Linked DNA regions of Immundisolibacter sp.. The protein of the gene in region 1 interacts with the protein of each later gene in a pairwise test. Links are inferred from orthologs where the notes say so. Each region holds a gene or a part of one and is shown in the gene's direction. Other genes may lie near its edges.

Region 1 (4,351 bases):
GGCCATTCCGCTGGAGCACATTCAGGCCTTCCTGGAAGAAGCCGTGGTGCTGCACAGCAACCGGGCGGCTGATTTTGCATACGTTGCCTCGGCCGCGGACGAGCACATCGCGGTGGGCGCGGGCGATCGGGTCTACGGCCGCGGTACCGCCGCACAGCCGGGCGAGTCGCTGGACATCTTTCGCATCGGCGAGGCCTACCGCGATCCGGAAAGCGGCGAAGCACTGGGTTACAACGGGCTGTTCATCGGTCGCGGCAACGTACAGCGTGCCGGCGATCCGGCCACCCTGTCCGTGGCACAGGCGCGCCGCGAGGTGCTCGCAGGCGACGTACTGATACCGACCGACGACAGCCCGATGAAGGCGTCCTACATGCCGCATGTGCCGACCACGCCCCTGCGCGGCCATATCATCAGCGTCGTGGATGGTGTTTCGCAGATCGGCCAGTACAGCGTGGTGGTTCTGAGCCGCGGACAGCGCGATGGGGTGGAACTGGGCCACGTGCTGCAGGTGCGCCAGGTACCGCCGCCGATCGACGACCCGGTGACCCGCCAGCGCGTGCAGCCGCCCGGTGATCCGGCCGGCACGGTGATGGTGTTCCGGCTTTTCGAGCGGGTCAGCTATGCCCTGGTGATGACAGCCACCCGGCCCATGCACGTGCTGGACGAGGTCACGCCCCCCTGACACCAACCGCCGCCGGCCTTGCCCTGGCCCGCGTACCCGGGCTGGGGATTGCAGCCTGGCGTCGCCTGCTGGCGGCGTTCGGTTCGCCGTCGTCGGCACTGGGCGCGCATCGCGCGGCGTTGCTGGACTGTCTGGGCGGCAGGACGACGCTGGTGGACAAGATCCTTGCCGCGGGCGAAATGCCACCGCGCACCGACCTCGACTGGCTGCAGAATGGCCAGGACCGGCAGGCACTGTTTCTGGACCAACCCGGCTATCCCCCACAACTGGCGCATATCGCGGACCCGCCGCTGGCGCTGCTGGTGGAAGGCGATGCCCGCTTGCTGCTGGCGCCCCAGATCGCCATCGTCGGCAGCCGCAATGCCTCGCCGGCCGGCCGGGAGACCGCGTTTGCCATGGCCTCGGCGCTTACGCAATGCGGTCTGTTGGTAACGAGCGGCCTGGCCGAAGGCGTGGACGGCGCGGCCCATCGCGGCGCACTGTCCGGGCCCGGCCAGACGATCGCCGTACTGGGTACCGGACCGGACCGCGTCTATCCGCGCCAGCACCTGAATCTCGCCCAGGAAATCCGCCAGCGTGGCGTCCTGGTCAGCGAACAGCCGGTGGGCATGCCGCCGCGCAGCTTCAACTTTCCGCGCCGCAACCGGATCATCAGCGGCCTGTCGCTGGGTGTGCTGGTGGTGGAGGCGGGCGCGCAAAGCGGCTCCCTGATCACCGCCCGCCTGGCGGCCGAACAAGGGCGCGAGGTATTCGCCATCCCGGGTGGCATCCACAACCCGCTGGCACGCGGTTGCCACGCGCTGATTCGCGATGGCGCCAAGCTGGTCGAGAACGTATCGGACATTCTGGAGGAACTGCCGCCCTTCGAGCGGGGTCTGAGTCCGTTGTCCGCAGCACCGCCGGCCACCGACCGGCCGGCTGCGGCCACCAATCCGGTGCTGGCCAATATGGGCGACAGCCCGGTCAGTCTGGACCTGCTGGTGGCTCGCACCGGATTGACGGTGGCGGAAGTTTCCACCATGCTCTTGACGCTGCAACTGGATGGCCTGGTGACGGCCCTGCCCGGTGGCCTGTTTGGCCGCTGCGGTCCGCACCCGGCACGCTGAGGGTATCAATGAAGGAATCCGTTCTCGACGTGTTGATGTTCCTGCTGGACAACTACAGCGAGGACGGCGCGATGGACGACGATGACCGCGATGAACTGGCCGGCCAGCTGGCCAGCATGGGTTTTGGTGAAGGGGAGATCGACCATGCCTTCGACTGGCTCGAAAGCCTGGCGCAGGATGATGACACGGCCACCCAGACCGACTGCATACCCTGGAGCGACCATGCGCAGCGCCAGTTCTCGGCCCAGGAGCAATACCGCCTGACGCTGGAAGCGCGCGGCTTTCTGATCCTGCTGGGGCAGAATCCGATGGTCGACAGGCCATCGCTGGACCGCATCATCGACCGCGCCATGGCGCTCGATCTGGACGAAATCGACCTCGACGACATCAAGTGGATCACGCTCATGGTGATCTACAACCGGCCGGACACGGCTCACCTGTATGCCTACATGGAAGAGCTGGCCCAACCGGATGCGCTGCGGCGCCTGCAATAGCCCATCAGCCGCCCGCCTGGCGGCTGCCCCAGTCCGAATGACAACAACCGCACCGCCACGGCGGGCGCTGCGCGAACCATGAACCCAGCAAAAACCGTCGTCGTCGTCGAATCCCCGGCCAAGGCCAAGACCATCAAGAAGTACCTCGGCCCCGGCTACGAGGTGTTTGCCTCCTACGGCCATGTCAGGGACCTGGTGGCCAAGGAAGGGGCGGTGCAAACCGAACACAACTTCGCCATGCGCTACGAGGGCATCGAGCGCAATAACCGGCACGTCGATGCCATCGCCAAGGCGATGCGAAGTGCCGACCAGCTGCTGCTGGCCACCGACCCGGACCGGGAAGGCGAAGCCATCGCCTGGCATCTGGCGGAACTGCTGCGCGAGCGCAAGGTGCTCGCCGACAAGCCGGTGCATCGGGTGGTTTTTCACGAAATCACGCAGCGGGCGATCCAGGATGCGGTTGAGCACCCGGGCGAAATTTCCATGGACCTGGTCAACGCCCAGCAGGCTCGCCGGGCGCTCGACTATCTGGTGGGCTTCAACATCTCACCGCTGCTGTGGAAGAAGATCCGCCGCGGTCTGTCCGCCGGGCGGGTGCAAAGCCCGGCGCTGCGCCTGATCGTCGAGCGCGAGGAGGAAATCGAGGCCTTCGTGCCGCGCGAGTACTGGACCCTGGATGCCACCGTCGCCAAGGGCAAGGCCGCCTTTGCCGCCAAACTGGCGCAGTTCGAAGGCGAGAAGATCGAACAGTTCAGCGTGGTCGACGCCGAGCGCGCCGGGCTGATCCGCAGCACCATCGAGCAGCAGGCCCAGGGCCGGCTGCAGGTAGCCGCCATCACCCGCCGCTCGCGCAAGCGCAACCCCGGCCCGCCGTTCATCACCTCCACCCTGCAGCAGGAAGCCTCCAAGCGCTTCGGCTTCACCGCCCAGCGCACGATGCGCATCGCGCAGCAGCTGTACGAGGGCATCGACATCGGCAGCGGCCCGGTCGGCCTGATCACTTACATGCGTACCGACTCCACCAGCCTGGCGCAGGAAGCGGTAGCCGAGATCCGGGAGCTCATCGCCCAGCGATTTGGCAGCGACACGCTGCCCAAGTCGCCCAATGTGTTCAAGACCAAGAGCAAGAACGCACAGGAGGCCCACGAGGCGATCCGGCCCAGCTCCGCGGCGCGCACGCCCGAGTCGGTGCGCGCGTACCTGAGCGCGGACCAGCTGAAGCTCTACACGCTGGTCTGGAACCGCACCATTGCCTGTCAGATGAACCCGGCGGTGATCGACACCGTGGCGGTCGACCTGTGCCCACCCGGCCATAAGCCGACGCTGCTGCGGGCGACCGGCTCCACGGTGCGCGAGCCGGGTTTCCTGGCCGTTTACGACAACCGCGAGGATGGTGAGCAGGCCGATGCGAATCTGCCGGCGCTGGAGTTGGACGAGCTGGTCGAACTGCGCGCGCTCGAGGCGAACCAGCACTTCACCGAGCCGCCGCCGCGCTTCAACGAAGCCAGCCTGATCAAGGCGCTGGAAGAATTCGGCATCGGCCGGCCGTCGACCTACGCCAGTATCATCACTACGCTCCAGCAGCGCGAATACGTGCAGCTCGACGGCAAGCGCTTCATGCCCACCGACGTCGGTCGCGTGGTCAGCCGCTTTCTGACCGAGTTCTTCACCCAGTACGTCGATTACGACTTCACGGCCCGCCTGGAGGACGAACTGGACGCTGTGTCGCGCGGCGAGGCGGAGTGGGTACCGGTGCTGGAGCGCTTCTGGCAGCCGTTCCACGAGCGAGTGGTGCAGACCGAAACCTCGGTCGCGCGGCGGGACGTCACGCAGCAGCAGCTGGACGAGGCCTGCCCCGAATGTGGCAAGCCGCTGGCGATACGGCTTGGCAAGCGGGGCAACTTCATCGGCTGCACCGCCTATCCGGAGTGCAAGTACACGCGCGACATCAAGCCGGCCACCGGCGAGCCGGAGCCGCCACTGGAGCTTCTGGACCGCAAGTGTCCGGAGTGTGGCGGCGATCTGGCCTACAAGCGCGGTCGCTACGGGCGCTTCATAGGCTGCGTGAA
Region 2 (5,263 bases), 240 kb from region 1 along the record:
GCCTGGCCCTGCGCCTGACCGGCGCTGCGTTTTTCCAGGCGGTATGCAAGCTGGCGGCGGCTGATGCCCAGTTGCCTTGCGGCCCGGGCGAGGTTGCCTTCCGCCTGTTCGATTGCCAGGTCGATCAGGGTCTGTTCGGCGGCGTCCAGCGGGCCGCTGTGCGTGTCCAGCAGCGGCGCCAGTCGCTCGCGCAGGTTCTCGCTGCCGTCGTCTGCCTGCGTGGCCCGGGATCGCTCGGCCAACTGGCCGCGGGCGTCGATGCCGAAGGTGGCCGGCAGCGCTCCCTGCTGCGCGGTGAACAGGTGTGAGATGCCGATCGGCTCGCCGTCGTCCGCCAGCAGCACGCCGCGCTCGATCATGTTCTCGAGCTCCCGGATGTTGCCGGGAAAGGCGTAGCTCAGGAGTGCTTCCACGGCTTCCGGCGCAAAGCTGCCCGCGGTCTTGCCGTGACGCTGGCTGAACCGATGCAGGAAGTGGCGCATCAGGAGCGGAATGTCGTCGCGCCGCTCGCGCAGCGGCGGGATGCGCACCGGAAACGTGGTCAGGCGAAAGTATAGGTCTTCCCGAAATGTGCCCCGCGCGACCGCGTCCTTGAGGTCGACATTGGTGGCCGCCAGCAGGCGCACGTCGACCTTGCGGGTCTGGCTGTCGCCGACGCGCTCGATCTCACCCTCCTGTAGCGCGCGCAGCAGTTTGGCCTGCGCGCTCAGGGTCAGGGTGCCGATCTCGTCCAGAAACAGCGTGCCGCCGTGGGCGCGCTCGAAGCGACCGGGGCGTGAATCCGTCGCGCCGGTGTACGCGCCCTTGACCACGCCGAACAGCTCGGCCTCGATCAGGTTCTCCGGCAGGGCCGCGCAGTTGACCGCCACGAAAGGCTGCTCGCTGCGACGGCCCATGCGGTGCAACATGCGCGCGAAGATTTCCTTGCCGACGCCGGTTTCGCCCAGGAACAGGACGGTGACGTCGGTCGGCGCCGCCTTGCCCAGAAGGTGTATGGCGGCACCAAAGCCGGCTGAAATGCCCACGACGTCCACGGCCGGTCCGGTCGAGGCGGGTGCCTGGCCACTGTCTTCATCCGGCTTGCCGAAGCGGTTGACGAACTCCTGCGGCCGAAAGTACGGCGCCTTGCGGCGGCGGCGGTCCCATTCCTCGACCGTGCGACCGATCAGGCGGCAGTGGTCGTGGCCCATGGCGCGGCATTCCACTTCGTCCACGATGATCGGCCGGCCGGCGAAGGCGCTGCTGTAACCGCTACCATAACCGACGGCAGTCCAGCACACCGCCTCGGCGCTGACGCCAAGCGTGTTCACGTGGGTGTCTGCCTCGATCGAATCGCGCAGCAGAAACGCGCCATAGAACGCATTGGTGACCGGATCGACGCGCAGTTCCTGTACCTCCAGCCAACCGAAACCGCTGAGCGCGTGTACCTGCGGGCCAACCGCGAAGGCGTCGAACAGGTCGCCCTCGGGCCGCACCCGGCGCGCCAGGGCGGCGTCTCGTGTGCCCTCGGCATAGCCGACGCGCTTGAGCACGGTCCGCGCGCGCGTGAAGCCGATCGACTCGATCAGTTCCCGCCGCAGGGAGCCAAAGGCGCTGTCGCGCATCAGGATCGACCGCTGGTCGTCGAGCCAGATCCGGCCCTCCGCGGGCGCGAAGCGCAAGCGCCGGGCCAGATCCTCGATGTCGGGGAAATGTTTGGTATCGCCCTGCCATTGGTAGACGAGGCTGGCGGAACCGGGCGGAAGATCCGATGCGGGCTTGCTCATGAATTCCGACAAAATTGTTACAAGATGGCTTGAAGTCTAGGCCGGGGTGACAATTTCGTCCATTGAAAGCGGCCGATCCTTGCGGAAGGGCGTACCCCGACCAGGCCAGCAGATCAGCAAAACGGCTTGAACATTAACTTTGGCGGTATACGGCACGCTCGCTGCTTAACACCGCACTGCCTGAGCGGTCGTCAGGCCGTCGCCACGAAGGCGGCAGCGCGTCGATCGTCAGGACACGCCTCGGCGGGCGTGTCCTGATGGGTCTGCGCAGTCAGCCACGGATGGCATGGCTGCTGACACCGCTCATCGGCGAATCGACGGTCGGCCCGGCCACCCTGGCTTCCCCCTTGCACAGGGAGTCGGCCGACAATCGGTTTGCCTCATCGGCGTTACCGGGCCGCGGGGTCACCCCGGCCCGGTTTTTTTTCCACCGCCGCCTGTCGATTTCCCGGTTCCTGCCCGTGCTACGGAGGGCAAAGTCGCCATGGACGGCGACGCGGCGGGGCCTCTTGCGCTATCGCCATCCAGGGCAAGCGCCGTGGGCCTTGTGTTAGGCCAGCCGCGGCGCCCTGTGGAATAATGCCCGCCGACTCATTGCATCCGCCTGCAGGGCACGGGAACGGCATGGACGACAACAAGCAGAAGGCACTGACAGCTGCGCTGGGGCAGATCGAGAAGCAGTTTGGCAAGGGTGCCGTCATGCGTCTGGGCGATCCCGGGTCAGTCCGTGACGTGGAGGCGGTTTCGACCGGCTCGCTGAACCTGGATATCGCGCTGGGCGTTGGCGGCTTGCCGCGCGGGCGCGTGATCGAAATCTTCGGCCCGGAATCGTCCGGCAAGACCACCATCGCCCTGCAGACCGTGGCGCAGATGCAGCGCCTCGGCGGTACGGCGGCCTTCGTGGATGCCGAGCACGCGCTCGATCCGTCCTACGCCGAGAAGCTGGGCATCAACATCGCCGAGCTGCTGATATCCCAGCCGGACACCGGCGAGCAGGCGCTCGAAATCGTCGACATGTTGGTGCGCTCCGGCGCCGTTGACATCGTGGTGGTCGACTCGGTGGCGGCGCTGACGCCGCGGGCCGAAATCGAGGGCGAGATGGGCGACTCGCACGTCGGCCTGCAGGCGCGCCTGATGTCGCAGGCCCTGCGCAAGCTGACCGCCAGCATCAGCCGCTCGAACACGACGGTCATCTTCATCAACCAGATTCGCATGAAGATCGGCGTCATGTTCGGCAGCCCGGAGACCACCACCGGCGGTAACGCGCTCAAGTTCTATGCCTCGGTGCGACTAGACATCCGCCGCATCGGCTCGATCAAGAAAGGCGAAGAGGTGATCGGCAACGAAACCCGCGTCAAGGTGGTCAAGAACAAGGTCTCGCCGCCGTTCAAGACCGCCGAGTTCGACATCCTGTACGGCAGCGGCGTGTCACGCGAGGGCGAAATCCTGGACCTGGGCGTGAACCTGGGCCTGATCGAGAAATCCGGTGCCTGGTATTCCTACAATGGCGAGCGCATCGGACAGGGTCGGGACAACGTGCGCGATTTCCTGCGTGCCAACCCCGAAACGGCCGAGGCCATCGAGGCGCTGATTCGCAGCCGCATGCTGCCGGCCCGCAAGGTGGCGGCCGAGGCGGCGAGTCCGGCCTGAGCCTTCGTGACGGGGCGTGGACGATCCGGCTGAAGCGGCCCACGCGCAGGCGCTGAAGTTGCTCGCCCGGCGCGAGCACACCCGCAGTGAACTGGCTCTGAAGCTCGCCCAGCGGGGCATCGACCGGCAGCATGCCGACACCGCCCTGCAACGCCTCGTGGATGCCGGTTACCTGTCCGATACACGGTATGCGCAAGCGCGGGTAACCGAACTGCTGCGGCGCCGCTACGGGCCGCTGCGCGCCCAGGCCGACTTGCGCAGTCACGGCGTGGACAGTGAAGTGATCGACCGTGTGGTCGACACAGAACACCCTGACTGGTATGCGGCTTGCCGCGCGGCGCATGCGCAGAAAGCCGGTCGCCAAACGACGGCAAGCCTGGCAGAACGCGCCCGCCAGCAGCGCCAGCTGCAGGCCCGCGGTTTCACCAGTTCGCAGATTCGCGCAGCCCTGACAAACGTCACCGACGACGACGCATGAAAAGCACCGACATCCGCCGCAGTTTTCTGGATTTCTTCGCCAGCCACGGGCACCAGGAGGTGGCTTCCAGCTCGCTTGTGCCGCACGGGGACGCCACGCTGCTGTTCACCAACGCCGGCATGGTGCAGTTCAAGGACGTGTTCCTCGGGTTGGAGCAGCGCCCGTACCGGCGCGCCGCTTCGGCGCAGCGCTGCGTGCGCGCCGGCGGCAAGCACAACGATCTGGACAACGTGGGCTACACGGCGCGCCACCACACCTTCTTCGAGATGCTGGGCAACTTCAGCTTCGGCGATTACTTCAAGCGCGACGCCATCCGCTTTGCCTGGAGCTTTCTGACCGAGGTGCTGCGCCTGCCGGCCGAGCGGCTGTGGGTCACCATCCACCCCGAGGACGACGAAGCCGCCGACATCTGGCTGGGCGAGATCGGTATTCCGGAAAGCCGCTTCCGGCGCATTCCCGGCGACGACAATTTCTGGTCCATGGGTGACATCGGCCCGTGCGGGCCGTGTACCGAGATTTTCTACGATCACGGCCCAGGCATCGCCGGCGGCCCGCCTGGCTCGCCGGACGCCGACGGCGACCGCTACATCGAGATCTGGAACCTGGTCTTCATGCAGTACGAGCGCCTGGCCGACGGCAGCCTGAAGCCCCTGCCCAAGCCCTCGGTCGATACCGGCATGGGCCTCGAGCGCCTGGCGGCGGTGTTGCAGGGGGTGCACGACAACTACGACACGGACATCTTTCGCGGCCTGATCGACGCGGCGGCGCAGGTGATCGGCACCGACGACCTGGCCTCGCGCTCCCTGCGGGTGATTGCCGACCACATCCGCTCGTGCGCATTCCTGATCGCCGACGGCGTGTTGCCCAGCAACGAAGGCCGCGGCTACGTGCTGCGGCGCATCATCCGCCGCGCCGTGCGCCACGGTGAGCGCCTGGGCGCCAGCGGGCCGTTCTTCCACCGCCTGGTGGCGCCCCTGGTGCGCGAGATGGGCGATGCCTACCCGGAGCTGACGCAGGCACAGTCGGCCGTGGAAGCGGCCCTGCTGGAAGAGGAGGAGCGCTTCGCCCAGACCCTGTCGCACGGCCTGGCCATCCTGGAGCGGGACATGCAGGGCCTGGAGGGCCGGTGCATCCCCGGCGAGACCGTGTTTCGCCTGTACGACACCTATGGTTTTCCGGTCGACCTGACGGCGGACATTGCCCGCGAGCGGGGCCTCGAGATCGATCTGGACGGCTTCGAGCAGGCCATGGCGCAGCAGCGCGAGCGAGCCCGGGCGGCCAGCCAGTTCCATGCCCAGGAAGGTGTGCGGATCGGCGATTTTATCGACGCTGAAGTTATAAGGGCCGAACATTTCAGAGGCTACGAGCA

Evidence for each region. Proteins that work in one complex are often made in the same cells at the same time.
Region 2: the proteins of dprA (region 1) and recA interact in binary tests that used the Bacillus subtilis proteins (3 or more experiments, as listed by UniProt). The link is inferred for Immundisolibacter sp. from one-to-one orthologs.

Annotation. Positions count from the first base shown.
Region 1 is NZ_JACIZD010000001.1:322,675-327,025, forward strand. What follows is about bases 1-2,811. They hold dprA (DNA-processing protein DprA), read left to right. Parts: upstream 1-834; coding sequence 835-1,788; downstream 1,789-2,811. Other genes in these bases: H5U26_RS01560 (LysM peptidoglycan-binding domain-containing protein), read left to right, coding at 1-682; H5U26_RS01570 (DUF494 family protein), read left to right, coding at 1,797-2,282; topA (type I DNA topoisomerase), read left to right, coding at 2,361-2,811. Outside these bases: more of topA, read left to right, coding at 2,812-4,351. UniProt on the Bacillus subtilis protein: Protein that helps load RecA onto ssDNA during transformation. Binds cooperatively to circular ssDNA, is able to bridge different segments of DNA. Favors the loading of RecA onto SsbA- or SsbB-coated ssDNA and formation of RecA-DNA filaments.
Region 2 is NZ_JACIZD010000001.1:561,838-567,100, reverse strand. What follows is about bases 1,470-4,403. They hold recA (recombinase RecA), read left to right. Parts: upstream 1,470-2,390; coding sequence 2,391-3,416; downstream 3,417-4,403. Other genes in these bases: alaS (alanine--tRNA ligase), read left to right, coding at 3,891-4,403; H5U26_RS02735 (regulatory protein RecX), read left to right, coding at 3,433-3,894; H5U26_RS02745 (sigma-54-dependent Fis family transcriptional regulator), read right to left, coding at 1,470-1,766. Outside these bases: thpR (RNA 2',3'-cyclic phosphodiesterase), read left to right, coding at 1-18; more of H5U26_RS02745, read right to left, coding at 1-1,469; more of alaS, read left to right, coding at 4,404-5,263. UniProt on the Bacillus subtilis protein: Multifunctional protein involved in homologous recombination, DNA repair and competence.